Regions from separate parts of the Streptomyces sp. NPDC056503 genome, predicted to be linked through region 3. Evidence: riboswitches for the same ligand, from Rfam matches in the RefSeq annotation. Region 3 holds a riboswitch; each other region holds the start of a gene.
What was found. A riboswitch is a leader RNA that binds a small molecule or an ion and turns the genes downstream of it on or off. The one in region 3 is predicted to bind cyclic di-AMP.

Region 1 (10,348 bases), on a different contig from region 3:
GCTCCAGGGCGGTCTGGGCGACCGGCTCGACGCGACCGCGGACGTCACCCGGCTGCCGGGCCAGCAGGCGATCCTGGTCAGCAACAACCCGTACGCCGCGCCCGATCCGTTCAGCGCGGGAGCCGGGCACCGCACCCGGCTGGACAGCGGTCGCCTCGGCGTCATCGGCATCCGGGTGGACGGCGCCGCGCACGCCGCCGAGCTCGCCGTGCTCGGTACCCAGTCCACCGCGCTCAACGTCCTGACCGCGCACCGCGTCGAAGTCCACGGAGGGGTCACCAACACGGGCGTGCCGAAGGCGGAGCGGACCCTGCCGGTGGCCGTGGACGGGGAGGCGCTCGTGCTGCCCGCCCCGGTCGTCTGCGAACTGAGGCCGCGCGCGCTGCGCGTGCTCGTGCCGCGGGCCCGGCCGGGAGTGGTTCCGCCGCCTCCGCCGTTGGACTGGCGGCGGATCATCCGGATCGCCTTCCCCGACCCGTACGGGTCGGCCCCTTCGAACAGTCCGAGAAACCGTCCGAGGACCCCGTCCGAGGATTCCTACAGGAGTGGCGCATGAGCGAGGACGCGAGCAGGTACGAGGACGGGAGCGGGACGGGGACCGCGCCTCCCGTGCGGCTGCGGGACCGGCCCCGGGCCGCCGTCTCCACCGTCCAGGCCGTGCTGCACGACCTGCGGGCGGTGGACGGGGCCGTGTACGGGGCGGTGGCCGCCACGCCCACGCCCGCCCTGGACGTCGGTCTGCGCCGGCTGTCGCACGCCGCCGACCACTCCAAGATCTCCTTCGCCGTCGCCGCCGGGCTCGCGCTCTTCCCGGGGCGCCCTCGCCGGGCCGCGCTCGTCGGCGTCGGGGCGATCGCGATCGCCTCGGCCACGGCCAACATCCTCGGCAAGCGGCTGGTCCGCCGGCCGCGCCCGGACCGGGAGGCGGCCCGGGTGGTGGTCGGCCGGCACGTGCCCATGCCGGAGTCGGCCTCGTTCCCGTCCGGGCACACCGCCTCCGCGGTCGCCTTCGCCACGGCCGCCGGCGTGGCCCTGCCGCCCGCCGCGGTGCCCCTGGGGCTGCTGGCCTCGGCGGTCGGCTACTCCCGCGTCCACACCGGGGTCCACTACCCCGGCGACGTGGCCGCAGGAGCCGTCCTCGGCCTCGCCAGCGGAGCCGCCTCCCTGGCCCTCGGCGCGTCCCTGCTCAAGGCCCTCAGGCCGGCTGCCCCGTAGGGGCCGGGGGATCCGCGGCGTCGTCACGCGCCGGAGCCGGCGCGGGAGTTCGCCCTCCTCGAAGGCGGTGACGTCCGCGAGCCGCCGGTCGCCCCGGGCCGCCGGTCGCCCTGGGCCCCCGGTCGCCCTGGGCCCCCGGTCGCCCCGGGCCCCGGGTCAGGCCGGGTGCACGGCGCGGGCCAGCGCCTCCGCCGGGATGTCCAGGGCGGCGAGGCGCTCCGGGTCGGCCAGGACGTGCATCTGGACGATGCGGTCCCCGACGATCGTGAAGGCGAGGAGGGAGGCCGGCTTGCCGTCGACGACCGACATGACGGCCGGGCCGCCGTTGACGACGAGCGACAGCGACGCCTTGCGGAAGCTCGCGTACATGAGGGCCTGCCGGCTGATCGACTCGGCGCCGTGGACCAGCTTGGAGGCGCCGGCCAGGAGCGGGCCGCCGTCGGCGCGGAGCACCGCGTCCGGGTCGAGGACGGCGAGCAGCCCCTCGAAGTCGCCGCCCTGGGAGGCGGCGAGGAAGGCGTCGGCGATCTCCCGCTGGCGGCGCGCGTCGGGGCCGGGGCCCGGGTCGGCGTCCTGGACGCGTCGCCGCGCCCGGCTGGCCAGCTGCCGGGTCGCCGCCGGCGTACGGTCCACGACCCGCGCGATCTCGTCGAAGGAGACCGCGAACATGTCGTGCAGCACGAAGGCGAGCCGCTCGGCCGGCGCCAGGGTCTCCAGGACGACGAGGAGCGCGAGGCCGACGGACTCGGTCAGTTCGGCCGCGTGCTCCGGGTCGCCGACGCCGGGGACATGGACGATCGGGTCCGGTACGTAGGTGTCGAGCGGGTCCTCGCGCCGGGAGCCGCGCGAGCGCAGCATGTCCAGGCAGACCCGCCCGATGACCGTGGTGAGCCAGCCGGTGAGGTTGGCGACCCCGCTCACGTCGGTGCGGCTGAGCTTGAACCAGGTCTCCTGGACCGCGTCCTCGGCCTCGGCGAGCGAGCCGAGCATGCGGTAGGCGACCGCCCGCAGGTGCCCGCGGTCGGCGTCGAAGCGGCGCGCCAGCGCGTCCGCGTCGCCGGTCCCGCCGTCGGCCCGGTCCTCGTGCCCGCCGTCGGCGTGCTCCACGGTGCTCTCGTCCATCCGCCCGTCTCCCCGTTCGCGTCCCGTCATGCCTCCATGACGGTTCTGGATCCCCGGATGTGACGCATCCCGTCTCGGACCGTGAGATCCACGGCTGGTGAGGGCGAGCACCCGGGTTTCCCCGGCCACTCTCCATGACTGTCGTGGAATGACGCTTCAACGCGATGATCATCATCCGTAGATTGATCACCATGACGACGACAGGCACCCAGGTCAACCCCGTACTGCGCACCCCGCCGGCCTCCCCCGCCGCCGCGGCCGCCTACTTCTCCGCCAGCCTCGCCTTCCACGCGGACGTCTCCGACGTGGCCTCCGTCCTGGCCGACGCCCGCGAGACCGGGGCCGACCCCGGCTTCGTGCTGATCGACACCCGCTCGACCGCCTCCTGGGACCAGGGCCACGTCCCCGGCGCCGTCCACCTCCCCACCGCGCTCATCCCCGAGCAGGCGGAGCAGCTCCTCGACAAGGCCGTCCCGGTCGTCACCTACTGCTGGGGCCCCGGCTGCAACGGCGCCACGCGCGCGGCGCTCGCCCTCGCGGAGCTGGGCTTCCAGGTGAAGGAGATGCTCGGCGGCTTCGAGTACTGGGCGCGCGAGGGCTTCGCGTACGAGACCTGGGAGGGCCCGGCGCAGCGGGCCGCCGACCCGCTGACGGCCCCGGTCGACGCGGAGGACTGCGGCTGCTGAGAAACCGGATTTCGGTTTCCGCCGTCCATGCCGTAAGGTCATATTCACCGACGCGGGGTGGAGCAGCTCGGTAGCTCGCTGGGCTCATAACCCAGAGGTCGCAGGTTCAAATCCTGTCCCCGCTACTCAGTAGCACGAAGGCCCGGACCATCTGGTCCGGGCCTTCGGCGTTTCCGGCCGCCGATTCCGTGGCCGGCGCCGTCGGGTCGGCCTTCTCCGTGGCCGGCGCCGTGGGTTTGACCTTCACGCAGCGTCAAGTTCTACCGTTTTCGGCATGGAGTGGTCGATCCAGGAGATCGCCAGGAAGGCCGGCACCACCAGCCGCACGCTCCGCCACTACGGCGAGCTGGGGCTGCTGGAGCCGAGCCGGATCGGTGCGAACGGTTACCGGTACTACGACCAGGCGGCGCTCGTCCGGCTGCAGCGGATCCTGCTGCTGCGCGAGCTCGGGCTCTCGCTGCCCGCCATCGCCGAGGTCCTCGAAGGCCAGCGGGACACCTCGGCCGCCCTGCGCACGCATCTGGCCCTCCTCCAGCAGGAGCGCGAGCGCATCGGGCGGCAGATCGAGGCCGTACGGACCACTCTCCACAAGACCGAGAGAGGAGAACGGCTCATGGCCGAGGAAGTCTTCGACGGCTTCGATCACACGGAGTACGAGGCGGAGGTCACCGACCGGTGGGGCCGCGAGGCGTACGAGCGGGGCGACCGCTGGTGGCGTTCGCTCGGCGAGGCCGAGAGGAAGGAGTTCATGGAGACGCAGGCCGGCATCGCCCGCGACTTCGGCGCGGCGGCCGCGGCCGGGCTCGCGCCGGACAGCGACGAGGTGCAGGCCCTGGCCCGGAGGCAGTACGAGTGGCTGTCGGTCACCACCGGGCCGACGAAGGAGTACCTGATCGGGCTCGGCCGGATGTACGTGGACGACCCCAGGTTCACCAAGAACTACGACCGGCACGGCGAGGGCACCGCCGTCCTGGTCCGGGACGCCCTGACGGTGTGGGCCGAGCGGAACCTGTGAGGCCCGCGCCGCTCCGGGGCGTACGCCGGTCGGACCCCCGCCGGTCGCCGGGCGGGGGCCGGGCGGGGACCCTGGAGGGGTGTGCGGTCGCGGGACGCGGCCCCGGCCCGCACGGCCCGGCGGCGGGCCCCGACCGGTCAGGAGTACTCAGGTGGCGCACCCTCGGGGCGAGGAGCCCGGCGGCCGTATCGCCGGGTCCGGTGCGCCCCGGGGCCCCTACGGGGGCGAGACGCGGTCGCCCGTCCCCTTCGGGGCCACCCGGAGGTTCCTGCGGGCGCTGCCGCCGCTGATCATCGTCGGCGGGGTGGTCTTCGACATGCTCACCCCGGCCTCGTACACGGCGGCACCGCTCTTCTCCGCCGCCCCGCTGGTCGCCGCGCCCTTCTTCTCCCGGCTCACGACCCTGCTGACCGGGATCGCCGCGATCCTCGCGTCGATCGGGCTGCACGGGTACAACCACACGCTCTCCGACGTTCCCTCGCTCACCGAGACCCTCACCGTGGTGACCGTCTCCGCGCTGGCGATGGTGATCAACCTGGTGGTGCGGCGCAGCGGCGAGCGGCTCGCGTCGGCGCGGGTGATCGCGGAGGCGGCGCAGCGGGCGGTGCTGCCGATGCCGGCGGAGCGGATCGCGGGGCTCCAGTGCGCGGCGCGGTACGAGGCGGCGCAGGCCGACGCGTTCATCGGCGGCGACCTGTTCGCGGTGCAGGACACCCCGCACGGGGTGCGGCTCGTGGTCGGGGACGTGCGGGGCAAGGGGATGGACGCGGTGGAGGCGGTGGCCGTGGTCATCGGCGCCTTCCGGGAGGCGGCCGAGCAGGAGGCGGGCCTGGAGGGGGTGGCGGCGCGGCTCGAACGGGCCCTCACGCGGGAGGGGACCCGGCGCGAGGGGCTGGACGCCTTCGAGGGGTTCACGACGGCGGTGCTCGCCGAGATCCCGCGCGAGGGCGGGGCCGTACGGATCGTGAACCGGGGGCATCCGCCGCCGCTGCTGCTGTACGGGGACGGGCGCCTGGAGCCGGTCGAGCCGGCCGAGGCGGCGCTGCCGCTCGGCATGGGGGAGCTGTCGGTCTGGCCGGACCAGGCCGACGAGCGGCCCTACCCGCCGGGCGCGACGCTGCTGTTCTACACGGACGGGCTGTCGGAGGCGCGGGACGGGCACGGGGCCTTCTACGATCCGGCGGCCCGGCTCGCGGGGGCGGTCTTCCCCGGGCCGGAGGAGCTGCTCGACGCGCTCGTGGACGACGTGCGGCGGCACACCGGCGGCGGTTCGACGGACGACATGGCGCTGCTCGCGGTGAGCCGGCCGACGGCCGGGGCGCCGGAGCGGCGGCGGACGATGCCGGTGGTGCCGCCCGGCCGGTGAGCGGGAGGACCCACGGGGTCGGTCACGTTCCGTGCCCGAGGGGTCTCACAGAGATAACAATTGACATAACGTCAGATTCACGGGGTTGGGCGGGGTGTCACTGAAGGGGGGTCAACTCGGGCGAATCCCTGCCAATTCAATGAATGATCAAGGGGAACGGCTTGGAATCGGACCGTCGTGTCTATTAACGTTCGATAACGCAGCGCGGTCGTCCCAGCCGCCGCAAGAGGCGGCTCCGCGCGCACGCGCCGAATCCCGTAAGGGAACCGGGGAACCAACCCTTGGGGTGAATCGGGCCCCTCGCACCTCTTCCGTGCGAAGACGCCCGTAGGAGACCTTCCTGCTCCGAACCCGTCAGCTAACCCGGTAGGCGAGAAGGAAGGAAAGGAGCGCGCCTCCGTGGCGTCCAACACCCCCGTACCCGAAGCCCCCTTCGATCCCTTCGGCGCCCGGGGTGGCGTCGGAGCGGACGACCCGGACGGCTTCGCGCCGGGCGCGTACGAAACCGCCTCCTTCACCCCCGCGCCCGGAGAGTGGAACCCGACCGAGGGCTCCCTGCGCGCCGAGACCCGCTCCGGCGGCCGGCACCGGGTCGTGAAGCAGCGCTCCAACTTCGCCCGCTCCTCCACCGTCCTCGGCGTCGGCGTCATCGCCGCCGTCGGCGCGGGCGGCCTCGCCACCGCGCAGGAGAAGGCCCCCGTCGCCATCTCCCTCCCCGACCTGCCCGACCTGGGGCTGCCGGACGCCCACGACCTGCCCGGCGTCGGCGACCTCCTGCCCGGCGGCGACGAGGAGCCGACCGCCTCGGTGCGCGAGTCCGTGCCGGTCGCGGCGGGCGGCGTCGCCGCGAAGCCGCTGACCTCGGTCACGTACACCGCCCCGGCCGACACCGCCGCCGGCACCGAGGCCGAGGAGCGCACCGCCTCCACCGCCGACGCCGGCGAGGCCCTGCGCGCCCGCATCCTCCAGCAGGCCGAACAGCAGCAGCAGGCCGCCGTGGACGCCGAGAAGCTCGCCGCCGAGAAGCTGGCCGCCGAGAAGGCCGCCGCGGACGCCCAGGCCAAGGCCGACGCCGCCGCGAAGGCCGAGGCCGAGGCGAAGGCCAAGGCGGAGGCGGAGCGGCTCGCCGCCGAGAAGGCCGAGGCCGAGCGCATCGCCGCCGAGAAGGCCGAGGCCGAGCGGCTCGCCAAGCTGGCCGCCAGCTACTCGATGCCGCTCTCCTCGTACACCCTCACCTCCACCTACATGCAGTCCGGCTCGATGTGGTCCTCCGGCTACCACACGGGCCTCGACTTCGCGGCGCCCACCGGCACCCCGCTCAAGGCGGTGCACGGCGGCACGATCAAGTCGGCCGGCTGGTCCGGCTCGTACGGCTACCGGATCGTCCTGGAGCTGGAGGACGGCACCGAGGTCTGGTACTGCCACCTCTCCTCGATGACCGTCGCCGCCGGCCAGACCGTCACCACCGGCGAGACCATCGGCCGCGTCGGCGCCACCGGCAACGTCACCGGCCCCCACCTCCACATGGAGGTCCACACTCCCGACGGCTCGGGCATCGACCCGGCGGAGTGGCTGCGCTCCAAGGGCCTGTCGGTCTGATCCCCGACCCGTGAGCGTTCCGGTCGGGGTTCAGGCTCCTCGACCGGAATACGCCCGGCGGCGCAGGGGGTTGGTCACTTCATGACCTCACCTCTGCGCCCGCTGGGCACCTCCGACCTGCGTGTCTTCCCGCTCTCCCTCGGCGGCAACGTCTTCGGCTGGAGCGCCGACGAGCGGCAGTCCTTCGCCGTCCTCGACGCCTACGCCGCCGCCGGCGGCAACTTCGTGGATACCGCCGATGTCTACTCCGAGTGGGTCGAGGGCAACGAGGGCGGAGAGTCCGAGACGATCATCGGCCGCTGGCTGGCCGCCCGCGGCAACCGCTCCGACGTCGTCGTCGCCACCAAGGTCGGCGCCCACTCCCGCTTCAAGGGCCTGTCCGCCACCACCGTCAAGGCCGGTGTGGAGGAGTCCCTGCGCCGCCTCGGCACCGACTACATCGACCTCTACTACACGCACTTCGACGACGAGACCGTGCCGGTGGAGGAGATCGTCACCGCCCTCGACCAGCTGGTGAGGGACGGCAAGGTGCGGGCCGTCGCCGCCTCCAACATCACCCCCGAGCGGCTGCGGGCCTCCCTCGACTTCGCCGAGGCCGAGGGGCTCGCCCGGTACGTGGCCCTCCAGCCCGAGTACAACCTCGTCGCGCGCGGGAAGTACGAGGGCCCGCTCCTCGACACCGCCGCCGAGACGGGCCTCGCCGCCGTCCCCTACTACGGTCTCGCCGCCGGCTTCCTCACCGGCAAGTACCGGCCGGGCCGCACCGTCGAGAGCGTCCGCGCCGCCGGCGCCTCCCGGCTCGCCGGGACCGCGCGCGGACAGGCCGTGCTCGCCGCCCTCGACGAGGTCGCCGAGGCCCACGGCGCCGAGCCCGCGACCGTCGCCCTCGCCTGGCTCGCCTCCCGCCCCACCGTCGCCGCGCCGATCGCCTCGGCCCGCACGGTCGAGCAGCTGCCCGCGCTCGTGGCGGTCGCCGACCTGACCCTGACGGCGGAGGAACTGGCCCGCCTGACGGAGGCCTCCGAGACGCCGGACGCCGAGACGCCGGCCTCCGGGACGACCGAGGACTGAGGACTGAGGGCTACCCCTTGTAGGGGTTGTAGCCGCCGTAGTCCAGGTACTGCGGCGGCACCCACACCCGGCCGGTGGCCCGCGCCGCGTACGAGAGCGCGGGCGAGGCCGTCGTCCGGCGCGCCCACAGGTGGTGCAGCAGCTCCTGCTCGCGCGCGGCGAAGTCCGGCACCGGGACCGTGCCCCGGCGGGCCCGCTCGCGCAGGAAGGCGAGGGTCGTGGCGAAGGACTCGTACTCGCCGACCGTCCGTGAGCCCGCCTTGCCGTACGTACGGGACGCCACCGCGCGCGCGGCGCGGCGGGCCCGCATCGAGGAGAGCGCCAGCGGCTCCTCCGGGGAGAGCCAGCCGGCCGCCGCGTACGCCGGGAGCACCCCGGCTATCGTGCGCAGCTCCTTCTGCCGGCTCCACACGGCGAGCCAGGTCAGCAGCCCGAAGGCCGGGACCATGAAGACCGCGTACACGGCGTAGAAGGCGAGCGGGCCGCCGAAGGTCGCCGAGCCGTTCCACAGCGCGTGGACGCCCATCGCGAGCAGCAGCCCGGCGAGCGGCAGCAGCACCTTCCGCGGTCTGCGCCGCCTGCCGCGCGGGGCGAGCGCGGCCAGGCCGAAGCCGATGCCGGTGAGCACGGTGAAGAGCGGATGCGCGAACGGCGACATCACGACCCGGACGAAGAAGGTGCCGGCGGTGACGGCGCCGATGCCGCCGTCGCCGACGTCCTGGTCCTCGCCGAAGGCGGTGCCGAGGTAGAGGATGTTCTCGGTGAACGCGAAGCCGGTCGCGGTGAATCCGGCGATCACCACCCCGTCGACCAGGCTCCGGAAGTCCCGCCGCCGGAAGAGGAAGAGCAGCAGGATCGCGGCCGCCTTCGCGGACTCCTCCACCACCGGGGCGATCACGGTGGCGCCCAGGTCGTCGGCCGAGGTCGGATCGGCGGTCGCGGTGGCGATCCAGCGGACGGCGAAGGTGTTGGCGAGGATCGCGACCAGGGCGGCGGCGAACGCGCCCCACGCGAAGGCGAACAGCAGGTTCTTCCACGGCCCCGGCTCGACCCGGTCGAGCCAGCGGAACGCCGCCATGAGCAGCGGTACGGGAAACACCGCGAGCCCCAGACCGACGAGGAACCCCTCCGTGCCGGTCTGCTCGCGCACCAGCGCCAGGATCACCAGGGCGCAGAGCGCGAGCAGCGTGATCAGCGCGACGGCCCGTACGATCCGGCTCCGCCAGAAGGCCCGCCGGGGCCGGTACCGCCACTGGCTCCGGTCGGCGGCCACGGCGAACGACGGCTCGTCCCCGTCCCGGACGGGGACGTGGCTCTCGACCGCCGGCGGCCCGGCCTGCGACGGCAGGGAGACGGCGGCCGGCGGCGCGGACGGCCCGGGTGGTGCGGTCGGCGGCGCGGTGGGCTCGGGTGGTGTGGACGGCGGCAGGGGTGACGACACGCCTCGACCCTAGCGACCGCCACCGACAGGAGCGATGGACTTGTCGGGAGGGCGTTACTTCCGGCGGAAGAGGAGATCGTGCACGACGTGCCCCTTGTCCAGGCCCTGCCCCTCGAAGCGGGTGAGCGGCCGGAAGTCGGGGCGGGGCGCGTAGCCGCCGTCGGGCGCGGTGTTCTCGAAGTCGGGGTGCGCGGACAGCACCTCCAGCATCTGCTCCGCGTACGGCTCCCAGTCCGTGGCGCAGTGCAGGATGCCGCCGGGCTTCAGCCGGGTCGCGAGGAGCGTCAGGAACTCGGGCTGGACGAGGCGCCGCTTGTGGTGCCGCTTCTTGGGCCACGGGTCCGGGAAGTAGACGCGGCAGCCGTCGAGGGCGGCCGGGTCGAGCATCTCGCGCATCAGGATGATCGCGTCGCCGTTGGCGACCCGGACGTTGTCGAGCCCGTTGCGGTCGGCGAGGCCGAGGAGGTTGCCCTGGCCGGGGGTGTGCACGTCGACGGCGAGGATGCCGGTGCCGGGGTCGGCGGCGGCCATCTGCGCGGTCGCCTCGCCCATCCCGAAGCCGATCTCCAGGACGACGGGCAGTCCGCCGAACATCTCCCGCAGGTCCAGCACCCGCTTGCCGTCGATGTCCAGGCCCCAGTCCGGCCACCGCTTCAGCATCGCCTCGGCCTGGCCGGCCGTGACGCGGCTCCGGCGCGGCTGGAAACTGCGGATCCGCCGCTCGAAGTGCGCGCCCGCGGGGTCGGGGGACGGCCCCTCGCCGGGCGCGAACATGCGGCTGCCGCGGCGGGCGACGGACTCGGTGCGATTCTCATGCTGCTCAGACACAATGC
Region 2 (10,348 bases), on a different contig from region 3:
CGGCCCGCGCCCTGATGGCCGCCTACCGGCTGCCGGAGGACGGCACGCGCGCGTGCGACGCCGCCGACCTCGCCCTCACCGTGCTCGGCGGCGGCGAGTCCTCCCGCCTGCACAACCGGCTGGTCCGCCGCGACCGCACCGCTGTCGCCGCCGGCTTCGGCCTGCTGCGGCTCGCCGGCGCCCCCTCGCTCGGCTGGCTGGACGTCAAGACGTCCGGCGGCGTCGAGGTCCCCGCCATCGAGTCGGCCGTCGACGAGGAGCTCGCCCGCTTCGCCGCCGAGGGCCCGACCGCCGAGGAGATGGAGCGCGCCCAGGCCCAGCTGGAGCGCGAATGGCTCGACCGGCTCGGCACGGTGGCCGGCCGCGCCGACGAACTGTGCCGCTTCGCTGTGCTGTTCGGCGACCCGCAGCTCGCCCTGACCGCGGTCGACCGCGTCCTCGCCATCACCGCCGACGAGGTGCGCGAGGTGGCCGCGGCCCGGCTGCGTCCCGACAACCGCGCGGTGCTGGTCTACGAGCCGGTGGCCACCGAAGACAGCGCCGACGGCGACGACGAGGAAGGAGCGGACCAGTGACCGACGCCGCCGTGTCCCTGACCAGCATGGAGTTCCACCCGCAGCCGCAGGCCGGGGCCGCCAGGCCGTGGGCCTTCCCGGCGCCCGAGCGCGGCGCGCTCGACAACGGCCTGACCGTGCTCCGCTGCCACCGTCCCGGCCAGCAGGTCGTCGCCGTCGAGATCTTCGTCGACGCGCCGCTGGACGCCGAGCCCGAGGGCCTCGACGGCGTCGCCACGATCATGGCGCGCGCCCTCTCCGAGGGGACCACCGAGCGCGGCGCCGAGGAGTTCGCGGCCGAGCTGGAGCGCTGCGGAGCCACCCTCGACGCGCACGCGGACCACCCCGGCGTCCGGGTCTCCCTCGAGGTCCCCGTCTCCCGGCTCCCCAAGGCGCTCGGGCTGGTCGCCGAGGCCCTGATCTCCCCGGCCTTCGACGCCGACGAGGTCAAGCGCCTGGTGGACAACCGGCTCGACGAGATCCCGCACGAGGCCGCCAACCCGAGCCGCCGCGCCGCCAAGCAGCTCTACAAGGAGCTGTTCCCGGCCGCCACCCGGATGTCCCGGCCCCGCCAGGGAACCAAGGAGACCGTCGAGGTCATCGACGCCGCCGCCGTCCGGGCCTTCTACGACGCGCACGTGCGGCCCGCCGCTGCCACCGCGGTCGTCGTGGGCGACCTCACCGGTGTGGACCTCGACAAGGTCCTCGCCGAGACCCTCGGCGGCTGGACCGGCAAGCCGGCCGCGCCGCGTCCGATGGCGCCGATCACCGCCGACGACACCGGGCGGGTCGTCATCGTCGACCGCCCCGGAGCGGTCCAGACCCAGCTGCTCATCGGCCGGATCGGCCCGGACCGCCACGACTCCGTGTGGGCCGCGCAGGTCCTCGGCGTCTACTGCCTCGGCGGCACCCTGACGTCCCGTCTGGACGCCGTCCTGCGCGAGGAGAAGGGGTACACGTACGGCGTGCGCGCCTTCGGGCAGGTGCTGCGGTCGGACGGCGAGGGGCACGGCGCCTCGATGCTCGCCATCAGCGGCTCGATCGACACCCCCAACACCGGTCCGGCCCTCGACGACCTGTGGAAGGTGCTCCGGACGCTGGCCGAGGGCGGTCTGACCGACGCCGAGCGGGACATCGCGGTGCAGAACCTGGTGGGCGTGGCCCCGCTCAAGTACGAGACGGCCGCGTCGGTCGCCGCGACCCTCTCCGACCAGGTCGAGCAGCACCTGCCGGACGACTACCAGGCGCGGCTGTACGCGCGGCTCGCCGAGACCGGCACGGTCGAGGCCACGGCGGCCGTCGTCAGCGCCTTCCCGGTGGACCGGCTCGTCACCGTCCTGGTGGGCGACGCCGCGCAGATCGAGGAGCCCGTGAGGGCCCTCGGCATCGGCGAGGTGACCGTGGTGAGCTGACCTCCCGTCGGCTCCGGCGGAGGTCTCCGATGCGCGGAAGCGCCGGAGACCTCCGCTTTGTCCGTTATGGAGTCAAGGATGATCGTATGCCCTGTGGCATGTCTTACAAATGGGCGTGTCTGTTTGGCGATTGACATCCGTCCGGCCTAGCGTCAGTCCGTCTGTCCGACCCGACGCACGCGCCGCACCCGCGGCAACCGGGCAGTCATCGCCGAGTCCCCGTCAGGCGCGAGCCTGGGGAGCCGGGGACCCACGCAGTCCCTGGGGTGAATCGGACGCCTTCGCCACGCGGAGGGGCCCGTAGGAGACCTTCCTGCTCCGAACCCGTCAGCTAACCCGGTAGGCGAGAAGGAAGGAAAGGAACCGTCTTGGCGTTCACCCGTGCCACCGGGAAGCATCGTGGTGCGAGCCGACTGGCTCGCCGCAGCGTCGGCATCGCCGGCGTGGCCGCACTCGCCACCACCGGCGTCGTCGGCACCCTGGCCTCCCCGGCGCTCGCCGCCGACACGGACAACCGTTCCTCCGAGGACACCGGCCTCACCCAGGTGATCGCCGACGAGTCCATCGCCGACCAGATCAACGCGCAGGCCGCCGCCCAGGAGCAGGAGGCCGCCGAGGCCGAGGCCCGGGCCAAGGTCCGCGCCGAGGCGAAGCGCAAGGCCGAGGCCCGCGCCCAGGAGATCCGCGAGGCCAAGGAGCGCGCGGCCCGCGAGGCCGAGCGCCGCCGGCTCGCCTCCTTCAACCTCCCGGTCGCCGGCTCGTACGTCTCCACCGGCTACAAGACCGGCGGCTCGCTCTGGTCCTCCGGCAGCCACTCCGGCGTCGACTTCCACGCCGCCTACGGCAGCTCGGTCGTCTCCGTCGGCTCCGGCACCGTCGTCGAGGCCGGCTGGGGCGGCGCCTACGGCAACAACATCGTGATCCGGATGAACGACGGCACGTACACCCAGTACGGCCACCTGTCGTCCATCGGCGTCTACGTCGGCCAGTCCGTCGAGCCCGGCCAGCAGATAGGCGTCTCCGGCTCGACCGGCAACTCCACCGGCCCGCACCTCCACTTCGAGGCCCGGGCCACCGCCGAGTACGGCTCCGACATCAACCCCGTCGCGTACCTCCGCGCCCGGGGCGTCAGCCTCTGACGCCTCGCGTCCCCGCTGTACCGAAAGGCCCCGGCTCCTGGTGAGCCGGGGCCTTTTCGTCGCACCCGGTACCGTACGGCCGCCTCCGCGAACCGGACGAATTCCGAGGGGGCATCGGAATTTCCGGCGCGCTGCAATAGAGTCGCGGAAACAGCGCTGCTCGAATTCGGTGCGCGCGGAGCGAAAGCGGAGGTCGGACATGCGGGTTCCCGCGCAATCGGTATGCACGGCGATCCGGGACGACATCGTCTCGGGGGTCTTCGAGCGCGGCAGCCGGCTGACCGAGGAACAGCTCGCCCGCCGCTACGGCGTCTCCCGCGTCCCGGTCCGCGAGGCGCTGCGCACCCTGGAGTCCGAGGGCTTCGTCGTCAGCCGCCGGCATGCGGGCGCCCATGTCGCCGAGCCGACCGACCAGGAGGCCGCCGACCTCCTCGACGTACGGGCGCTGCTGGAACCGCTCGGCGCCGCCCGGGCCGCCCAGCGGCGCACCGACGCCCACCTCAAGGTGCTGCGCGGCCTGGTCAGGCTGGGGCAGGAAAGGGCCCGCCGGGGGCAGGGCGAGGATCTGCGGGCGCTCGGCGGCTGGTTCCACGAGACGCTCGCGCAGGCCTCCGGGTCCCCGGCGCTCGCCGCGCTCCTCACCCAGCTGCGCCACAAGATCGCCTGGATGTACGTGGTGGACCAGCCGGACCGGCCCGTCGAGGCCTGGGCCGAGCACGGGGCGATCGTCGACGCCATCGCCCGCGGGGACGCCGAGCGGGCCCGCGCGCTCACGGCGCAGCACGCCGAGCACACGCTCCCGCTGCACCGGCTGAAAAGGCCGGATCGGGGCCGTGTGAGGGTTTCGCAACATGCCGTCAACACGGCGAGCGTCCGGAATTAACACGGACGCCGTATACAAAGAATAGCAATTCCAGGGCTTCTTTCGTGCTGCCCGAAAACTTCCTGAATAGGTAATTGCTGGGCTCTGGAAATGCCGGACGGCCGTGTCCGCCGGGAATTCCGGGGGCACGGCCGTCGGGGAGGGGTGTGGCTCGACCCGCCGGGTCAGACCGTCTCGGGGAGCTCGTCGAGACCCTCGGCGACGAGCTTGGCGAGGCGCTCCAGCGCGGCCTCGGCGCCCTCGGCGTCCGAGGCGAGCACGATCTCCTCGCCGCCCTGCGCGCCCAGACCGAGCACCGCGAGCATCGACGCGGCGTTGACCGGGTTGCCGTCGGCCTTCGCGATGGTCACCGGGACACCGGAGGCCGTGGCGGCACGGACGAAGATGGAGGCGGGGCGGGCGTGCAGGCCCTCGGCCCAGCCGACGTTGACGCGGCGCTCAGCCATGGTGTTGCCCTTCGGGTCTTCAGCGGTTGTCTAGACCAGTCTCTCACGGGTTGCGGCGTGCTCCTGTCGACATTCGTCCCGCATCCGTGCGACGTTCGGCCCTCTCACCTTGCACGGGGCGGGGAGGGCGCGCGAGCCGTGTACCGCCAGGGAGTGGGCGCGCGAGCCGTGCCGGTGTCGGACCCCGGCCGTAGGCTTTGCCCCATGCGCAGCGCGTCGGAGCAGACGGACGGACCGGGCGGGACCGGGGGCGGAGGAGCGGGCGGGGGAGCGGGCGACCACCCGGCCCCCGAGGAGCACGCCTACCCCGACCACTGGGAGGCCGACGTCGTGCTCCGCGACGGCGGCACCGCGCGCATCCGGCCCATCACCGCCGACGACGCCGACCGGCTCGTCAGCTTCTACGAGCAGGTCTCGGACGAGTCGAAGTACTACCGCTTCTTCGCCCCCTACCCCCGGCTCTCCGCCAAGGACGTCCACCGCTTCACCCACCACGACTTCGTCGACCGGGTCGGCCTCGCCGCCACCGTCGGCGGCGAGTTCATCGCCACCGTCCGCTACGACCGGATCGACGGCCGGGGCCTGCCCGCCTCGGCACCCGCCGACGAGGCCGAGGTCGCCTTCCTCGTCCAGGACGCCCACCAGGGCCGCGGCGTCGCCTCCGCCCTCCTCGAACACATCGCGGCCGTCGCCCGCGAGCGCGGCATCCGCCGCTTCGCCGCCGAGGTGCTGCCCGCCAACACCAAGATGATCAAGGTGTTCACGGACGCCGGCTACACCCAGAAGCGCAGCTTCGAGGACGGCTCCGTCCGCCTCCACCTCGACCTCGAACCGACCGACCGCTCCCTCGCCGTCCAGCGCGCCCGCGAACAGCGCGCCGAGGCCCACTCCGTCCAGCGGCTCCTCGCCCCCCGCTCGGTCGCCGTCGTCGGCGCCGGGCGCGCCCCCGGCGGAGTCGGCAGGACCGTGCTGCGGAACCTGCTCGGAGGCGGCTTCACCGGGCAGGTGTACGCGGTCAACCCCGCGCTCGGAGCGGAGGCGGAGCCCCTGCTCGACGGCGTGCCCGCCTTCCCCTCCGTCGCCGCCATCGGCGCCCCCGTCGACCTGGCGATCGTCGCGGTCCCCGCCGAGCGGGTCCCCGAGGCCGTCGCCGACTGCGGTGAGCACGGGGTGCGCGGCCTCGTCGTCCTCTCCGCCGGCTACGCCGAGAGCGGCGGCCCCGAGGGGCGCGAGCGGCAGCGCGCCCTGGTCCGCCAGGCCCGCTCGTACGGCATGCGGATCATCGGCCCCAACGCCTTCGGCATCATCGACACCGCCGACGACGTCCGGCTCAACGCCTCCCTCGCCCCCGAGATGCCCGCCGCCGGACGGATCGGCCTCTTCACCCAGTCCGGCGCCATCGGCGTCGCCCTCCTCGCCGGGCTGCACCGGCGCGGCGCCGGCCTCTCCTCCTTCATCTCCGCCGGCAACCGCGCCGACGTCTCCGGCAACGACGTGCTCCAGCACTGGTACGACGACCCGGCGACCGACGTCGTCCTCCTCTACCTGGAGTCCATCGGCAACCCGCGCAAGTTCACCCGGCTGGCCCGCCGCACCGCCGCCGTCAAGCCGGTCGTGGTCGTCAAGGGCGCCCGCCACAGCGGCAGCGCCCCGCCCGGGCACCGCGTCCCCGTCACCCGCATCCCGCACGCCACCGTCTCCGCGCTGCTGCGCCAGGCCGGCGTCATCCGCGTCGACACCGTCACCGAACTCGTCGACGCCGGGGTGCTGCTCGCCGAGCAGCCGCTCCCCGCCGGACCGCGCGTCGCGATCCTGGGCAACTCCGAGTCCCTCGGCCTCCTCGCGTACGACGCCTGCCTCACCGAGGGGCTGCGCCCGCAGCGACCCCTCGACCTGACGACCGCCGCCACGCCCGCCGACTTCCGGGACGCGCTCGCCGCCGCCCTCGCCGACGACTCCTGCGACGCGGTCGTCGTCACCGCGATCCCCTGGGTCGGCATCGAGGGCACCACCGAAGTGCTGGCCGCCTCCCTCCGCGAGGCCGTCGCCGGCGGCGGCGCCGCGGGCGCCGCCAAGCCGGTCGTCGTCGTGCACGTCGAGATGGGCGGCCTCGCCGAGGCCCTGTCCGCCGCCACCAGCACCCGCCCCGCCCCCGCCCGCCCCCGCCGCCCGGCCGCCGCCGCGCCGGCCCCCGCCCCCGTGCCCGCACCGACGGAGCCACAGGGCGCGCAGGCCGCACGGGACCCGCAGGCCGCACGGGACGCACAGGAGACACCGGCCCCGGCCGCCCCCGCCCGGAACATCCCCGCCTACCCCGCCGCCGAGCGGGCCGTGCGGGCGCTCGCCGAGGCCGTGCGGTACGGGCAGTGGCGGCGCCAGGCCGCTGATCCGGGCCGCGTGCCGGAGTACGACTCCATCGACGAGGCCGGCGCCGCCGCGCTGATCGACCGGGTGCTCGGCGAGCGGGGCGCGGGACAGGAGTCCCGGGGAGTCACCCTCACCGCGGACGAGGCCGCCGAACTGCTCGGCCGGTACGGCATCACCCTCCGCCCCACCCTGCCCGCGCCCGGGCCCGACGAGGCCGTCGCGGCCGCCGCCCGGCTCGGCTACCCGGTGGCGCTCAAGACCACCGCCCCGCACCTGCGCCACCGCCCGGACCTCGGCGGCGTCCGGCTCGACCTGGCGAGCGAGGGGCAGCTGCGCACCGCCTACGCCGAGCTGACCGAGGCCCTCGGCAAGCCCGAGGAGCTCCAGCCGGTCGTCCAGGCGATGGCGCCCCGCGGCGTCGACACCGTGGTGCGCGCCGCGATCGACCCCGCGGCCGGCGCCGTGCTCTCCTTCGGGCTCGCCGGCGCCGCCTCCGAACTCCTCGGCGACACCGCCCACCGGCTGGTCCCGGCCACCGACCGGGACGCGGCCGAGCTGGTCCGCTCCATCCGCACCGCCCCGCTGCTCTTCGGGTGGCGCGGCTCCGCCCCGGTCGACACCCCCGCCCTGGAGGAGCTGCTGCTCAGGGTCTCCCGGCTGGTCGACGACCATCCGGAGATCGTCTCCGTCGCGCTCGAACCGGCCGTGGTCGCCCAGTCCGGCGTCTCCGTCCTCGGCGCCGTGGTCCGGCTGGCCCCACCGGCGCCCACCACCGACCTCGGCCCCCGCCGCCTGCCCAGCTACTGAAGGGTCGGAGGGTGCCCACGGCCCCGTAGGATGGAGTCCATGGTGAAGAGCGGTACGACGACCCAGGGGCTGCGCGCGGCGATCGAGCGCAGCGGCTACTACCCGGCCCTCGTGGCCGAGGCGGTGGAGGCCGCCGTAGGCGGCGAGGACGTCGCGTCGTACGTGGTCCACCAGGAGACCACCTTCGACGCCAACGAGGTCCGTCGCCACGTCACCGTCCTGGTGCTGACCCCGAGCCGCTTCATCGTCAGCCACACCGACGAGCAGGCGGCCGACAACAGCTCGCCGAGCCCGTACGCCACCACGTCCACCGAGTCCGTGAAGCTGGACCGGATCTCGTCGGTCGTGGTCAGCCGGGTCGTCGCCAACCCGGAGTCGTACACCCCGGGCACCGTGCCCCGCGAGGTCGTCCTCACCATCGGCTGGGGCGCCGTCTCCCGGATCGACCTGGAGCCCGCCGCCTGCGGCGACCCGAACTGCGACGCCGACCACGGCTACACCGGCAACGCCACCGCGGACGACCTCAGCCTGCGCGTCAGCGAGGCCGGCGACGGCCCGGACACCGTCCGGCAGACCCTCACCTTCGCCCAGGCGCTCTCCGAGGCCACCGCCGACACCGCCCCGACGGCCGGCCGCTGATGGCCCAGCCGACCTCCGTCGCCCACGGCTGGCCGGACGACCCGGTCCCGCTCGCGCCCGAAACCGCTCCGGTGCCCGAGTACGGCTCCGGCTCCCTCGGCGACCTGCTGCCCACCCTCGTCGCCGGCCAGGGCGTGCCCGGCTTCGACGCGCGGATAGCCGAGCTGACCCCCGCCGACCGCGTCTGCGTCTTCCTCGTCGACGGGCTCGGCTGGGAGCAGATCAAGGCCCACCCGGACGAGGCCCCGTACCTGACCTCACTGCTCGGCACCTCGCGCGGCGGCACCGGCCGGCCCCTCACCGCGGGTTTCCCCGCCACCACCGCCACCTCGCTCGCCTCCGTGGGCACCGGCCGCACCCCCGGCGCCCACGGCCTCGGCGGCTACACCGTGCGCAACCCCCAGACCGGCGAGCTGATGAACCAGCTCAAGTGGCGCCCCTGGACCCCGCCGAAGGCCTGGCAGCCGTACCCGACCGTCTTCCAGCAGGCCCACGCGGCCGGGATCCACACCGCGCAGGTGTCCTCCCCGATCTTCGAGCAGACCCCGCTCACCCAGATCGCGCTCAGCGGCGGCACCTTCCACGGCCGCCTCTCCGGCGAGGAGCGGATGGACCTCGCCGCCGAGCAGCTGGCCGGCGGCGACCGCTCGCTGGTCTACACGTACTACAGCGAGCTCGACGGCGCCGGGCACCGCTTCGGCCTCGACTCCGACGCCTGGCGCGGTCAGCTGATGCTGGTCGACCGGCTGGTCCAGAGGCTCGCCGAGCAGCTGCCCGCCCACTCGGCGCTGTACGTCACCGCCGACCACGGCATGGTCGACGTGCCCTTCGACGAGGAGCACCGGATCGACGTCGACGAGGACTGGGAGCTGCGCGCCGGCGTCGCCCTCCTCGGCGGCGAGGGCCGCGCCCGCCACGTCTACGCCGTCCCCGGCGCCGAGGCCGACGTCCTCACCTGCTGGCGCGAGGTCCTCGGCGAGCAGTTCTGGGTGGCGGGCCGCGACGAGGCCATCGCCCTCGGCTGGTTCGGCGACACGGTCGACGAGCGGGTGTACGGCCGGATCGGCGACGTCGTCGCCGCGGCCCACGAGGACGTGGCGCTCGTCGCGTCCGTCGGCGAGCCGCTGGAGACCCGGATGACCGGCATGCACGGGTCGATGACCCCCGCCGAGCAGTTCGTGCCGCTCCTCGAAGTCCGGTCCTGACCCGTTCCTTCCGTCCCCCTCCCCTCCGACCCGAAAGGTCCCCGACCCGTCATGCCCGAGCTGGTGTTCTTCTCCGGAACGATGGACTGCGGAAAGAGCACACTGGCTCTCCAGATCGCGCACAACCGCGACGCGCGCGGACTCCAGGGCGTGATCTTCACCCGGGACGACCGGGCGGGCACCGGGAAACTGTCCTCCCGGCTCGGCCTGGTGACCGAGGCCGTCGAGGCGCCGGAGGGCATGGACCTCTACGCGTACCTCGTCGACCAGCTCTCCCAGGGAGGCAAGGCCGACTACGTGATCGTCGACGAGGCGCAGTTCCTCGCCCCGGTCCAGATCGACCAGCTCGCCAGGATCGTCGACGACCTCGGACTCGACGTCTACGCCTTCGGCATCACGACCGATTTCCGGACCAAGCTCTTCCCCGGCTCGCAGCGGCTGATCGAGCTCGCCGACCGGATCGAGCAGCTCCAGGTGGAGGCGCTCTGCTGGTGCGGCGCCCGCGCCACCCACAACGCCCGGACCGTCGGCGGCCACATGGTCGTCGAGGGCGAGCAGGTCGTGATCGGCGACGTGAACACCGCCGCGGAGGTCGTCGGTTACGAGGTGCTGTGCCGGCGCCACCACCGGCGCCGGATGACGAGCGCGAGCGCCCGCGCGGCGGCGCTGTCGCCGGACGTGCTGCCGGTCACCCCGGCCTGACCTTCGAACGTCCGTACAACCTTCCGGTCGGGACGAAGGTCTCAGGGACGACGCACGCAGGAAGGCGTGCCGCTCAGACTCCCCGGGAGAACCATGAACTCCGTACGTACGAACGGCCGTCGGGGTGTGTCCGCCGCGATCACCACCGTCCTCGCCGTCACGCTCGGCGCGGGCGCCCTGTCGGTCCCGGCCGG
Region 3 (10,348 bases):
CGCCGGCCAGGCCATCGACAAGATGACCGTCGACAACATCAAGGCCGACTACATGGTCTCCATGGCCAGCGGCGAGGGCCTGTCGCAGGAGGCCCTGACGGCCCTGGAGAAGACCCCGGGCGTCACCGCGGTCTCCCCGCAGCAGGCCGGCGGCCTCGACATCAAGGGGAAGTACGTCTCCGCCTCCGGCATCACCCCCGGCGCCATCGAGAAGGTCCTGAAGGTCGACGTCGTGGAGGGCTCGCTCGCCGGGCTCGCCGACGGGCAGATCGCCGTCGCCGACGAGACCGCCGCCAAGCGCGGCCTGAAGGTCGGCGCCTCCGTCCCGGTCGAGTACCTGGACAAGAAGAAGGGCACGCTGAAGGTCGCCGCGATCTACAAGGAGAGCGAGTTCCTCTCCCCCGTCCTCGTGGACACCACGATCCTCGACGCGCACGACCCGGAGAAGTACGTCCCGCAGATCTTCGTCTCCACCGACGGCGGCCCCAGCGACGCCAACGAGCAGGCGCTGATCAAGGCGATGGGCGACAACCCGGCCATCTCCGTCATGGACGAGAAGGACATCCGCGACACCTTCGGCGGGCAGATCAACCTGATGCTGAACATCATGTACGGCCTGCTCGCGATGGCCCTGATCATCGCCGTCCTCGGCGTCGTCAACACCCTCGCGATGTCCGTCTTCGAACGGCAGCAGGAGATCGGCATGATCCGGGCGATCGGTCTCGACCGGCGCCGGGTGAAGCGGATGGTCCGCCTGGAGGCCGTGGTCATCTCCGTCTTCGGCGCGGTCGTCGGCATCGGCCTCGGCACCTTCCTCGCCTGGGCCCTCGGCAAGACCTTCGAGTCGAGCCTCCCCGGCTACGGCCTGGTCCTCCCCTGGGAGCGGATCGGCCTCTTCCTGGCCCTGGCCGCCCTGGTCGGCGTGCTCGCCTCGCTCTGGCCGGCCCGCAGCGCCGCCCGCCTGAACATGCTCACCGCCATCAAGGCCGAGTAGCCCCACCGGTACGACGAGAGGGCCGGTGTTCCCACGGGAACACCGGCCCTCTCCCCTTTTCCTTCCCCTACTCCGTCCACTCCCGCGTCCGCAGCGGCAGCCCGCTCGTCCCCGACGGCGGCGTCCGCACCGCCAGGAACTGGTTCACGCCGATCCGGTTGCGCTCGAAGGAGACCGCCGAGGCCGCCATGTAGAGCCGCCAGATCCGCGCCCGGCCCGGCGAGGTCAGCCGGACCGCCCGGTCCCACTCCTTCTCCAGGTTCGCCACCCAGCGGCGCAGCGTCAGCGCGTAGTGCTCGCGGATCGCCTCCACGTCCCGGACCTCGAAGCCGGCGTCCTCCAGGGTCGTCAGGGTGCGGCCCATCGGGGCGAGTTCGCCGTCGGGGAAGACGTACGCGTCGATGAAGGGGTCCACGTGGTACGCCTCCTCGTCGGGCTCCGGGCGGCGCGAGATCTGGTGGTTCAGGAGCCGTCCGCCGGGCTTCAGGAGGCCGTACAGGAGGTCGGTGTACTCCCGGTACCTCTCCGCCCCCACGTGCTCGGCCATGCCGATCGAGGAGATCGCGTCGAACGGCCCGTCGGGCACGTCCCGGTAGTCCTGGACCCGGATCTCGATCCGGTCGGTCAGGCCCTCCTCGGCGATCCGCTTGCGGGCGAAGGCGGCCTGTTCGCGGGAGAGGGTGACGCCGACGACCCGGGCGCCGTACTCACGGGCCGCGTGGATCGCCATCGAGCCCCAGCCGCAGCCCACGTCGAGCAGCCGGTCGCCCTCCTTCAGGGCCAGCTTGCGGGCGACGAGGTCCAGCTTGTCGCGCTGGGCCTCCTCCAGGGTCCCGTCCCCGGTCCAGTAGGCGCACGAGTAGACCATCGAGGGGCCGAGCACCAGCGCGTAGAAGTCGTTGCCCACGTCGTAGTGGTGGCTGATCGCCTGCCGGTCGCTGCGCCTGCTGTGCCGGCCGCCGCTGCGGCCCCTCGCCTCCTCGGCCGGCGGCTTCGGGGGCGGCAGCGGCCCGGCGAGCCGCAGCAGCGCCGCGGCGGCGGCCCGCATCCGGGGATCGCCCACGGAGGCGAGCAGGCCGCGGCTCTCCCCGCCGCGCTCCCAGAGCAGCCCGGAGAGCCGGTCCAGGGCCTCGTAGAGGTCGCCCTCCACGTCGAGTTCGCCGGCCACCCAGGCGCGGGCCAGGCCCAGTTCGCCGGGCTTCCAGATCATGCGGCGCAGCGCCTTGCGGTCCCGGATCACGAGGACGGGTCCTTCGCCCGCCGGGCCGGCCTCACTGCCGTCCCAGGCGCGCAGGCGCAGTGGGAGGGGACTTCCCAGCAGATCCTCGGCGAGAGTCGCGAGCCGCGTCGCGGCGTCGGCCATGGTGAAACACCTCCGTGGTCCTTGCCCCAGATTCGTCGTCACCAAGGGAACACCGTCGGTAGGGGTTTCCCATCCCGCCGCGACGCGGGAAGTGTCGGGAACACGCCGAAGGGCCGCCCGCACCACGGATGACGGACGGCCCTTCGGTACTGCGGGGTGTTACGACGCCTTGGCCTTCTCCGGGGCCGGGGCGGCCGCGGCGGGGGCCGGGGCGGGCTTGGCGGCCTCGTAGAACTCCTCGCGCGGCGTCTCCATGGCGCCGAGCGAGACGACCTCGCGCTTGAGGAACATGCCGAGGGTCCAGTCGGCGAAGACGCGGATCTTGCGGTTGAAGGTCGGCATCGCCATGCCGTGGTAGCCACGGTGCATGTACCAGGCGAGACGGCCCTTGAGCTTGATCTTGAACTTGCCCATGACGATCATGGCGACGCCCTTGTGCAGACCGAGACCGGCCACGGCGCCCTTGTTGGCGTGGCTGTAGTCCTTCTGCGGGAAGCCGCGCATGCCGGACACGACGTTGTCGCCGAGGATCTTGGCCTGGCGCAGGGCGTGCTGGGCGTTCGGCGGGCACCAGGCGCGCTCGGCCGGGACACCGGCCTTGATCGCGGCCAGGTCCGGGACCTGGGCGTTGTCGCCCGCGGCCCAGACGTAGTCCATGCCGTTGACCTGGAGCTTCTCGTTGCAGTCCACGTGGCCGCGGGGGCCGAGCGGCAGACCGAAGCGGGAGAGGGCCGGGTTCGGCTTGACGCCGGCGGTCCACACGATGGTGTTGGAGTCGACCTCGAGGCCGTTCTTGAGCACGACGTGGCCGTCCACGCAGGAGTCCATGGAGGTCTCCAGGTAGATCTCGATGCCGCGGCTCTCCAGGTGCTCCTTGCCGTACTGGCCGAGCTTGGGGCCCACCTCGGGGAGGATCTTGTCGGCCGCGTCGACCAGGACGAAGCGCATGTCCTCGCGCGAGACGTTCTGGTAGTACTTCGCGGCGTCGCGGGCCATGTCCTCGACCTCGCCGATCGTCTCGGCGCCGGCGAAGCCACCGCCGACGAAGACGAAGGTCAGGGCCTTGCGGCGGACCTCCTCGTCGGTGGTCGAGTCGGCCTTGTCCAGCTGCTCGAGGACGTGGTTGCGCAGGCCGATGGCCTCCTCGATGCCCTTCATGCCGATGCCCTGCTCGGCGAGGCCGGGGATCGGGAAGGTGCGGGAGACGGCACCCATCGAGATGACCAGGTAGTCGAAGGGCAGCTCGTACGCCTCGCCGACGAGCGGCGAGATCGTGGCGACCTTGCGGTCCTGGTCGATGGTGGTGACCCGACCGGTGAGCACCTCGGCTCCGCGCACGACGCGTCGCAGCGGGACGACGACGTGGCGCGGCGAGATGCTGCCGGCGGCGGCTTCGGGGAGGAAGGGCTGGTAGGTCATGTACGACCGGGGGTCGACGACCGTGACGGTCGCCTCGGCGTAACGCATCTTCTTGAGGATGCGCCGCGCGGCGTACAGGCCAACGTACCCGCCGCCTACGATGAGGATCCTGGGACGCTCCGTGGTGCTCATGCCATCGAGTATCCACCCACTTGGAGGGGTCACCTCGTGCGCCCCTTCACAAGCTTCCCGGGGTGCTCTGCTACACTCCGCCGCCCACGTGATCCAGGTCATGGTCGTGCAAAGGAACCGGAATGCAGTGGTGAACGTTGTTCACCCCTACTGAACTGGCCCGGAGAGCCTCCGTTAACGCTGAACCAGCAGACGCGTTCACACGATGGAAACCTCGAGCGAAGTGGCCTCCGCACCTGCGAAAGGGCCCTGAGGACCCCCTCGGAGGGCCCTAAGACCCTCCTCCGGCGCCATCAGGGCCCTTTTCCTTGTGAAGAACTTCACGAAGCTTCTCCGACAGGGTGTCGGAAGGAGCCTCGATAGCTGCCCGCTATGCCACGGATAGGGCGATCCCATCGAGGATGTCGTGCTCGCTGACCACGACCTCGGTGGCTCCGACCCGCTCGACGATCTCCTGGAGGACGAGCGCGCCGGCCGCGATGACGTCCACCCGGCCGGGGTGCACGGCGGCGATGGCGGCCCGCTCGTCGTGGGTGGAGGCGAGCAGCCAGGCGGTGACCTCGGCGACCTGGGCGGCGGAGATCCGGGAGTGGTGGATCTTCTCGGAGTCGTACTCCGGGAGCCCGAGGGCGAGGGCGGCGACGGTGGTGACGGAGCCGGCCAGTCCGACGAGGGTGGCGGCCGAGGCGATCGGCACGGTCTCGGCGGCGAGGTCGAGGGCGGCGCGGACGTCGGCGCGGATCGCCTCGGCCTCCTCGGCGGTCGGCGGGTCGTGGCGGACGTGCCGCTCGGTGAGCCGGACGCAGCCGATGTCGACGGAGCGGGCGGCCTCGACCTCCTCCGTGCCGACGACGAACTCGGTGGAGCCGCCGCCGATGTCCACGACGAGCCGGCGGTCGTCGCCGGGCAGCGACCCGGTGGCGCCGGTGAAGGAGAACGCGGCCTCCTGGTCGCCGGTGATGACCTCGGGCTCGACGCCCAGGATCGACACGACCCCGTCGACGAACTCCTGCCGGTTCTCGGCGTCCCGGGAGGCGGAGGTGGCGACGAAGCGGAGCCGCTCGGCGCCCAGCTCCTTGATGACGGCGGCGTAGTCGCGGCAGGCGGCGAAGGTCCGCTCCAGCGCCTCGGGGGCGAGCCGGCCGGTCTTGTCGACGCCCTGCCCGAGCCGGACGATCGTCATCCGCCGGTCCAGCTCGACGAGCTCCCCGGTCTCGGGGTGGACGTCGGCGACGAGGAGGCGGATGGAGTTCGTGCCGCAGTCGATTCCGGCGACCCGGGTCACTCGCCCTTCCCCTCTTCCCTGTCCGCGCACGGGTCCACGCACGGGCCCTTCGCCCACCACGCGGGGAGCATCGCCAGGGCCTCGTCGCCGAACGGGTTGACGCCCGGACCCGCGACCAGCGAGTGGCCGACGAGGACGTGCAGGCACTTGACCCGGTCGGGCATGCCGCCGGCGCTGGGGAAGCCCTCCAGGACCTCGATGGCGTCGCGGCGGGCGAGGTAGTCCTCGTGCGCGGCGCGGTAGGCGGCGGCCAGCTCGGGGTCGGTGGCGAGCCGGGCCTGCATCTCCTTCATGACCCCGTTGGCCTCCAGGGTGCCGATGGCCGAGGCCGCCCGGGGGCAGGTGAGGTAGTACGTGGTCGGGAAGGGGGTGCCGTCGGGCAGCCGGGGCGCGGTCTCGACGACGTCCGGGTTGCCGCAGGGGCAGCGGTGCGCGATGGCGCGCAGGCCGCGCGGCGGCCGGCCGAGCTGGGCTTCGAAGGCGGCGACGTCCGCCTCGGTGGGCTCGGTGCGTTCGGTCTGCGGAGGGGGCGTGTCCATGTCTCGGATCCTGGGTCGGTTCAGTTGCGGTCGGCGTTGTCGACGCCGTCCCAGAGGTTGTCGTACCAGGGACGGTCGGCCGTGCCCTGGTCGGCGCGGGGTCGGTCGGCCGCCCCGGGGTCGTTCACGGTGAAGCCGGTCTCCCCGGGGAGCACGTAGTGGAGGTGCTCACGGGCGAGGCGGCGGACGTAGGCGGGGTCCTGGAGGCGGGCCTTCTCGTCCCGCAGCTCCTCGACCCGGCGGGCGGCCTCGGCCGCCCTGCGCTCCTGGTCGGCGATCTCGCCCTGCTGGGAGACGTAGCTCCTTATCGGGTAGGCGAGGGCGACGACGAGGGAGCAGACCACGAGGGCGAGGAAGGCGGCGCGGCCGGTGAGCCGGGAGCGCCGGGCCTGGCGGCGGGTCTGGGAGCGGTAGACGCGGGCCGCGGTCTGCTCGCCGAGCAGCCTGATCCGGGTCGCGGTGGAGAACCGGTCCCCGTTCTTCACGGCCATGCGGTCTCGCCTCCCCTGGTCACACGTCCGTCCCCGCACACGGTACGGGACCGGGTGCGGGGACGGACGGAACTACGGTGCCGGGGCCGGTCGGCCCCCGCGATCAGCCCTTGAAGCGCGGGAAGGCGCTGCGGCCGGCGTAGACGGCGGCGTCGTCGAGGATCTCCTCGATGCGCAGCAGCTGGTTGTACTTGGCGACGCGCTCGGAGCGGGCCGGGGCGCCGGTCTTGATCTGGCCGCAGTTGGTGGCGACGGCGAGGTCGGCGATGGTGACGTCCTCGGTCTCACCGGAGCGGTGGGACATCATGCACTTGAAGCCGTTGCGCTGGGCGAGCTCGACGGCGTCCAGGGTCTCGGTCAGCGAGCCGATCTGGTTGACCTTGACGAGCAGGGCGTTCGCGGACTTCTCCTCGATGCCGCGGGCCAGGCGCTCCGGGTTGGTCACGAAGAGGTCGTCACCGACGAGCTGGACCTTGTCGCCCAGCTTCTCGGTGATGACGTTCCAGCCGGCCCAGTCGTCCTCGAACAGCGGGTCCTCGATGGAGACGAGCGGGTACGCGGCGACGAGCTCGGCGTAGTACTCCGTCATCTCGGCGGCGGAGCGCTCCTTGCCCTCGAAGAGGTACGCGCCGTCCTTGTAGAACTCGGAGGCGGCGACGTCCAGGGCGAGGGCGACGTCCTTGCCGGGCACGTAGCCGGCCTGCTTGATGGCCTCCAGGATGAGGTCGAGCGCCTCACGGTTGGAGCCGAGGTTCGGGGCGAAGCCGCCCTCGTCGCCGAGGCCGGTGGAGAGGCCCTTGGTCTTCAGGACGGACTTGAGGGTGTGGTAGACCTCGGTGCCCCAGCGCAGCGCCTCGGAGAAGGACTCCGCGCCGATCGGGGCGATCATGAACTCCTGGATGTCGACGTTGGAGTCGGCGTGCGACCCACCGTTGAGGATGTTCATCATCGGAACGGGCAGCAGGTGCGCGTTCGGGCCGCCCAGGTAGCGGAAGAGGGGGAGGTCGCTGGCCTCGGAGGCGGCGTGCGCGACGGCGAGGGAGACGCCGAGGATGGCGTTGGCGCCGAGCGACGACTTGTCCGGGGTGGCGTCCAGGTCGAACATGGCCTGGTCGATCAGGCGCTGCTCGGTGGCGTCGTAGCCGACGAGCTCCGGGCCGATCTGCTCGATGACGGCGAGGACGGCCTTCTCGACACCCTTGCCGAGGTAGCGGTTCTGGTCACCGTCGCGAAGCTCCAGGGCCTCGAACGCACCGGTGGAGGCACCGGACGGCACGGCAGCACGGCCGGTGCTGCCGTCGTCGAGGCCGACCTCGACCTCGACCGTGGGGTTGCCTCGGGAGTCCAGGATTTCCCGGGCTACGACGACGTCGATGGACGGCACGAGCATCTCCTTCTGGGATGTGACGCTAGGTGTGACGCATGGGTCGCAAGGTCTCGTTCGCCTTGCGACAAGAGCCTAACCGGCTCGGGCGCTCCGGCCAGCCGACCGCCCGTCCCCTGGGACGAAAAAGGGCCCAAGAGCATGCAGTAAGGGACGAAAGACCTGGAATCTACTGGACGGTAACGGCAGAACCCCGGTCCCGAGCCACGGGGGAAGGGCTCGGAACCGGGGTGGTCACCGCGGGAGGGTCGTCGGGCGCCGGTGAGCCGCCGGACTCACCGGTGCCTCGGGGCTCACTTCAGGTGGAGCTGCTGGCCCGGGTAGATCAGGTCGGCGTTCTCGACGACGTCCTTGTTGAGCTCGAAGAGCTCGGCCCAGCCACCCTTGACGCCCTGCGCCTGGGCGATCTTGCTGAGGGTGTCGCCGGCCGCGACCTTGTACTCGCCGTCACCCTTCTTGACCTTCTTGCCGGTCGGGGTGGTGACGGTCTTCTTGGCGGCGGCCTTGGGCGCGGCCTGGGTGGCCTGCTTCGGGGCCTGGGCGACCTGCTTCGGGGCCTGGCGCTGCTCGCTGCGGTTGGCGGGCTGCTCGGCGGTGCGCTCGGGGGCGCTCTGCTGCTTCGGGGCGGCGGCCTCGGCGGCGCCACCACCGTAGGAGGCGGAGGAGAGACCCACGCCACAGCTCGGCCACGCGCCCTTGCCCTGGCCCGCGAGGACCTTCTCGGCGACGGCGATCTGCTGCGACTTGCTGGCCTGGTCGGCGCTGGAGGCGTAGGCGGTGCCGCCGTACGCGGCCCAGGTGGAGGCCGAGAACTGGAGGCCGCCGTAGTAGCCGTTGCCGGTGTTGATCGACCAGTTGCCGCCGGACTCGCACTGGGCGACGCGGTCCCACTCGGAGGCGGTGGCGGCCGAGGCGGTGCCGGCGGCCATCAGCGGGGCGGCGACGGCCGCACCGGTGACGCCGACGAGGGCGACGACGCGAGTGGCCTTGGAGGGACGACGGCGCTTGCCCGTACCGGAGAACAGCATGGAGTTTCCTCTTCACCGACGCCTGTGAGGTGAGCTGTCGGGTTCGGGCTTGAAGAGTTCGCCCGGCCGCGTGTCCTTGCACGCGGCTTCACCCCTAGCCGGTCGATCGGCCGTCAGTCTCAACGGCCGGGACCGGCGCAAACCTTGGGTCCCCCACTCCTGCCTGCGGCGCTTTCGCGACGACAGTTCCCGGCGACCGACGGCAGGACTCGGCGTTTCGGTCGACGGGGCCCGCGGTGGCGAGCGGTGTCGACCGTAGACACACAGGTGCTCGAAGTTCAAAGAGGCTCACAACGGACAAATAGCCCTTACTTGCACTCCGTCAGACCTCGTTTGCGCAGGTGAGGCCTGACGGGAGCAAAGTTTGCGGACGTGACACGCCAGTTGGGACGAAGAGACCCATGTCTCACTTTCCCAAAATCGGACATACGCCCCTGAAACGGCCTCACTTCTCCGGCGAAGGGACCGTCAGCTCAAGGCTCTGACCAGGGAGGATGAGATCCGGATCGACCCCGACCGTCTGGCGGTTGGCGTCGTAGAGGGCGTCCCAGCCGCCGGCGAGATCGTTCTCCTGAGCAATCTCCGACAGGCTGTCACCCGGCATCACGGTGTAAGCGCCGCTTGCGTCCACCTTGGCGGGGGTTGAGGTGACCTTGTCCGCAGCTGCGGCATGTCTACCGGATTCCTGCGCGGTGTCCGTTACGCCGGTTTCCTCCGTGGCCGCCTCGCCCCGGTGCTTGCCCTGACCCGGCGTGGCCGACGACACGTCAGCCTCGTCCGTACCGGGGGTCACCGGGGTGGTGGGCGCCAGGGGGCTCTCCGAGCCGTCCGGCGGCGTGACCGGGGCGCCCGGCGTGCCCGTGGAGGCGTCCGGGGTGCCCGGGGTCTCCGGCGCCCGGTCGGTGGGCGCGTCCGGGGTGACGCCCGCGGGCGGCGTCGTGACCGCGCCCGCGGGGGGCGGGGTGGTGGGCGTGGTGGAGGTGGCGGGCGCGGTGGGGGCGGCGGGCGTCACCGGAGCGGTGACGGCCTTCTCCTTCTTCTCCGCGACCTCCTCCGCCCCGGCGGCATGGTCCGCCCCGGAGGCCTTCGCCGGCGCGGTGGAGGCGGACGTGCCGCCGGTCCAGTTCGACTCGGGGGCCACTCCGCCCTCGTCCTCCTGCACGACGGCGGGGCCCGGCTGGACGCCCGTGGCCTTGCCGTCGTTCTTCAGGCCCGCGATGGGCGCGCAGGTGGCCCAGTCGGTGCTGCCGGAGGAGAGCGCCTTGTCGGCGACGGCGATCTGCTGGGCGCGGCTGGCGAGGTCGGGGCTGGGGGCGTACGCGAGTCCGCCGTGCCGCTCCCACGCCTCCTGCGTCATCTGGAGGCCGCCGTACGCGCCGTTGCCGAAGTTGGCGCTCCACTGGCCGCCGGACTCGCAGGCGGCGACCCGGTCCCAGGTGGCCGCGTCGGCGGCGGAGGCGGATCCGGTGGCGAGCAGCGGCAGCGCCAGGGCGGATCCGGTCACTCCGGCGGTGACGACGAGCGCGGGAGCCTGACGGGGTCGACGGTGTCGTCCGTTTCCGGAAAGCATGTCGGGGCCTTTCGCGTGACGGCGGGGACGGCGGGGACGGCCGGGGTGGGGCCGAACGTTGGCGCGAAGGTAGCCGCATTCGAACGTCCGTCACAAGTCGATGGCTTCGCGATCACGCGAAGATCACATTTCTGACACAGCGT

Region 1: it holds a riboswitch for cyclic di-AMP, as region 3 does, so the genes downstream of both, ACFQ8C_RS24130 (M23 family metallopeptidase) here and ACFQ8C_RS00590 (transglycosylase family protein) in region 3, are expected to answer to the same signal.
Region 2: it holds a riboswitch for cyclic di-AMP, as region 3 does, so the genes downstream of both, ACFQ8C_RS12155 (M23 family metallopeptidase) here and ACFQ8C_RS00590 (transglycosylase family protein) in region 3, are expected to answer to the same signal.

What each region holds. Positions count from the first base shown of each region.
Region 1 is NZ_JBHTST010000087.1:18,922-29,269, reverse strand. It holds gene ACFQ8C_RS24165 (diacylglycerol/lipid kinase family protein) at 1-556, shown strand, start outside; gene ACFQ8C_RS24160 (phosphatase PAP2 family protein) at 553-1,215, shown strand; gene ACFQ8C_RS24155 (sigma-70 family RNA polymerase sigma factor) at 1,372-2,337, opposite strand; gene ACFQ8C_RS24150 (rhodanese-like domain-containing protein) at 2,529-3,023, shown strand; tRNA gene ACFQ8C_RS24145 (tRNA-Met) at 3,075-3,148, shown strand; gene ACFQ8C_RS24140 (MerR family transcriptional regulator) at 3,298-4,038, shown strand; gene ACFQ8C_RS24135 (PP2C family protein-serine/threonine phosphatase) at 4,190-5,404, shown strand; cyclic di-AMP (ydaO/yuaA leader) riboswitch at 5,641-5,792, shown strand; gene ACFQ8C_RS24130 (M23 family metallopeptidase) at 5,804-7,003, shown strand; gene ACFQ8C_RS24125 (aldo/keto reductase) at 7,085-8,074, shown strand; gene ACFQ8C_RS24120 (PrsW family intramembrane metalloprotease) at 8,085-9,347, opposite strand; gene trmB (tRNA (guanosine(46)-N7)-methyltransferase TrmB) at 9,570-10,289, opposite strand.
Region 2 is NZ_JBHTST010000030.1:32,213-42,560, forward strand. It holds gene ACFQ8C_RS12145 (M16 family metallopeptidase) at 1-575, shown strand, start outside; gene ACFQ8C_RS12150 (M16 family metallopeptidase) at 602-1,966, shown strand; cyclic di-AMP (ydaO/yuaA leader) riboswitch at 2,166-2,326, shown strand; gene ACFQ8C_RS12155 (M23 family metallopeptidase) at 2,335-3,105, shown strand; gene ACFQ8C_RS12160 (GntR family transcriptional regulator) at 3,305-3,988, shown strand; gene ACFQ8C_RS12165 (HPr family phosphocarrier protein) at 4,153-4,434, opposite strand; gene ACFQ8C_RS12170 (GNAT family N-acetyltransferase) at 4,639-7,608, shown strand; gene ACFQ8C_RS12175 (DUF5998 family protein) at 7,648-8,247, shown strand; gene ACFQ8C_RS12180 (alkaline phosphatase family protein) at 8,247-9,452, shown strand; gene ACFQ8C_RS12185 (thymidine kinase) at 9,504-10,154, shown strand; gene ACFQ8C_RS12190 (FG-GAP repeat domain-containing protein) at 10,248-10,348, shown strand, end outside.
Region 3 is NZ_JBHTST010000001.1:138,794-149,141, reverse strand. It holds gene ACFQ8C_RS00625 (ABC transporter permease) at 1-994, shown strand, start outside; gene ACFQ8C_RS00620 (class I SAM-dependent methyltransferase) at 1,062-2,357, opposite strand; gene ACFQ8C_RS00615 (NAD(P)/FAD-dependent oxidoreductase) at 2,517-3,908, opposite strand; gene ACFQ8C_RS00610 (exopolyphosphatase) at 4,279-5,193, opposite strand; gene ACFQ8C_RS00605 (DUF501 domain-containing protein) at 5,190-5,732, opposite strand; gene ACFQ8C_RS00600 (septum formation initiator family protein) at 5,753-6,223, opposite strand; gene eno (phosphopyruvate hydratase) at 6,327-7,607, opposite strand; gene ACFQ8C_RS00590 (transglycosylase family protein) at 7,901-8,635, opposite strand; cyclic di-AMP (ydaO/yuaA leader) riboswitch at 8,640-8,816, opposite strand; gene ACFQ8C_RS00585 (transglycosylase family protein) at 9,081-10,205, opposite strand; gene ACFQ8C_RS00580 (cytochrome P450) at 10,348-10,348, opposite strand, start outside.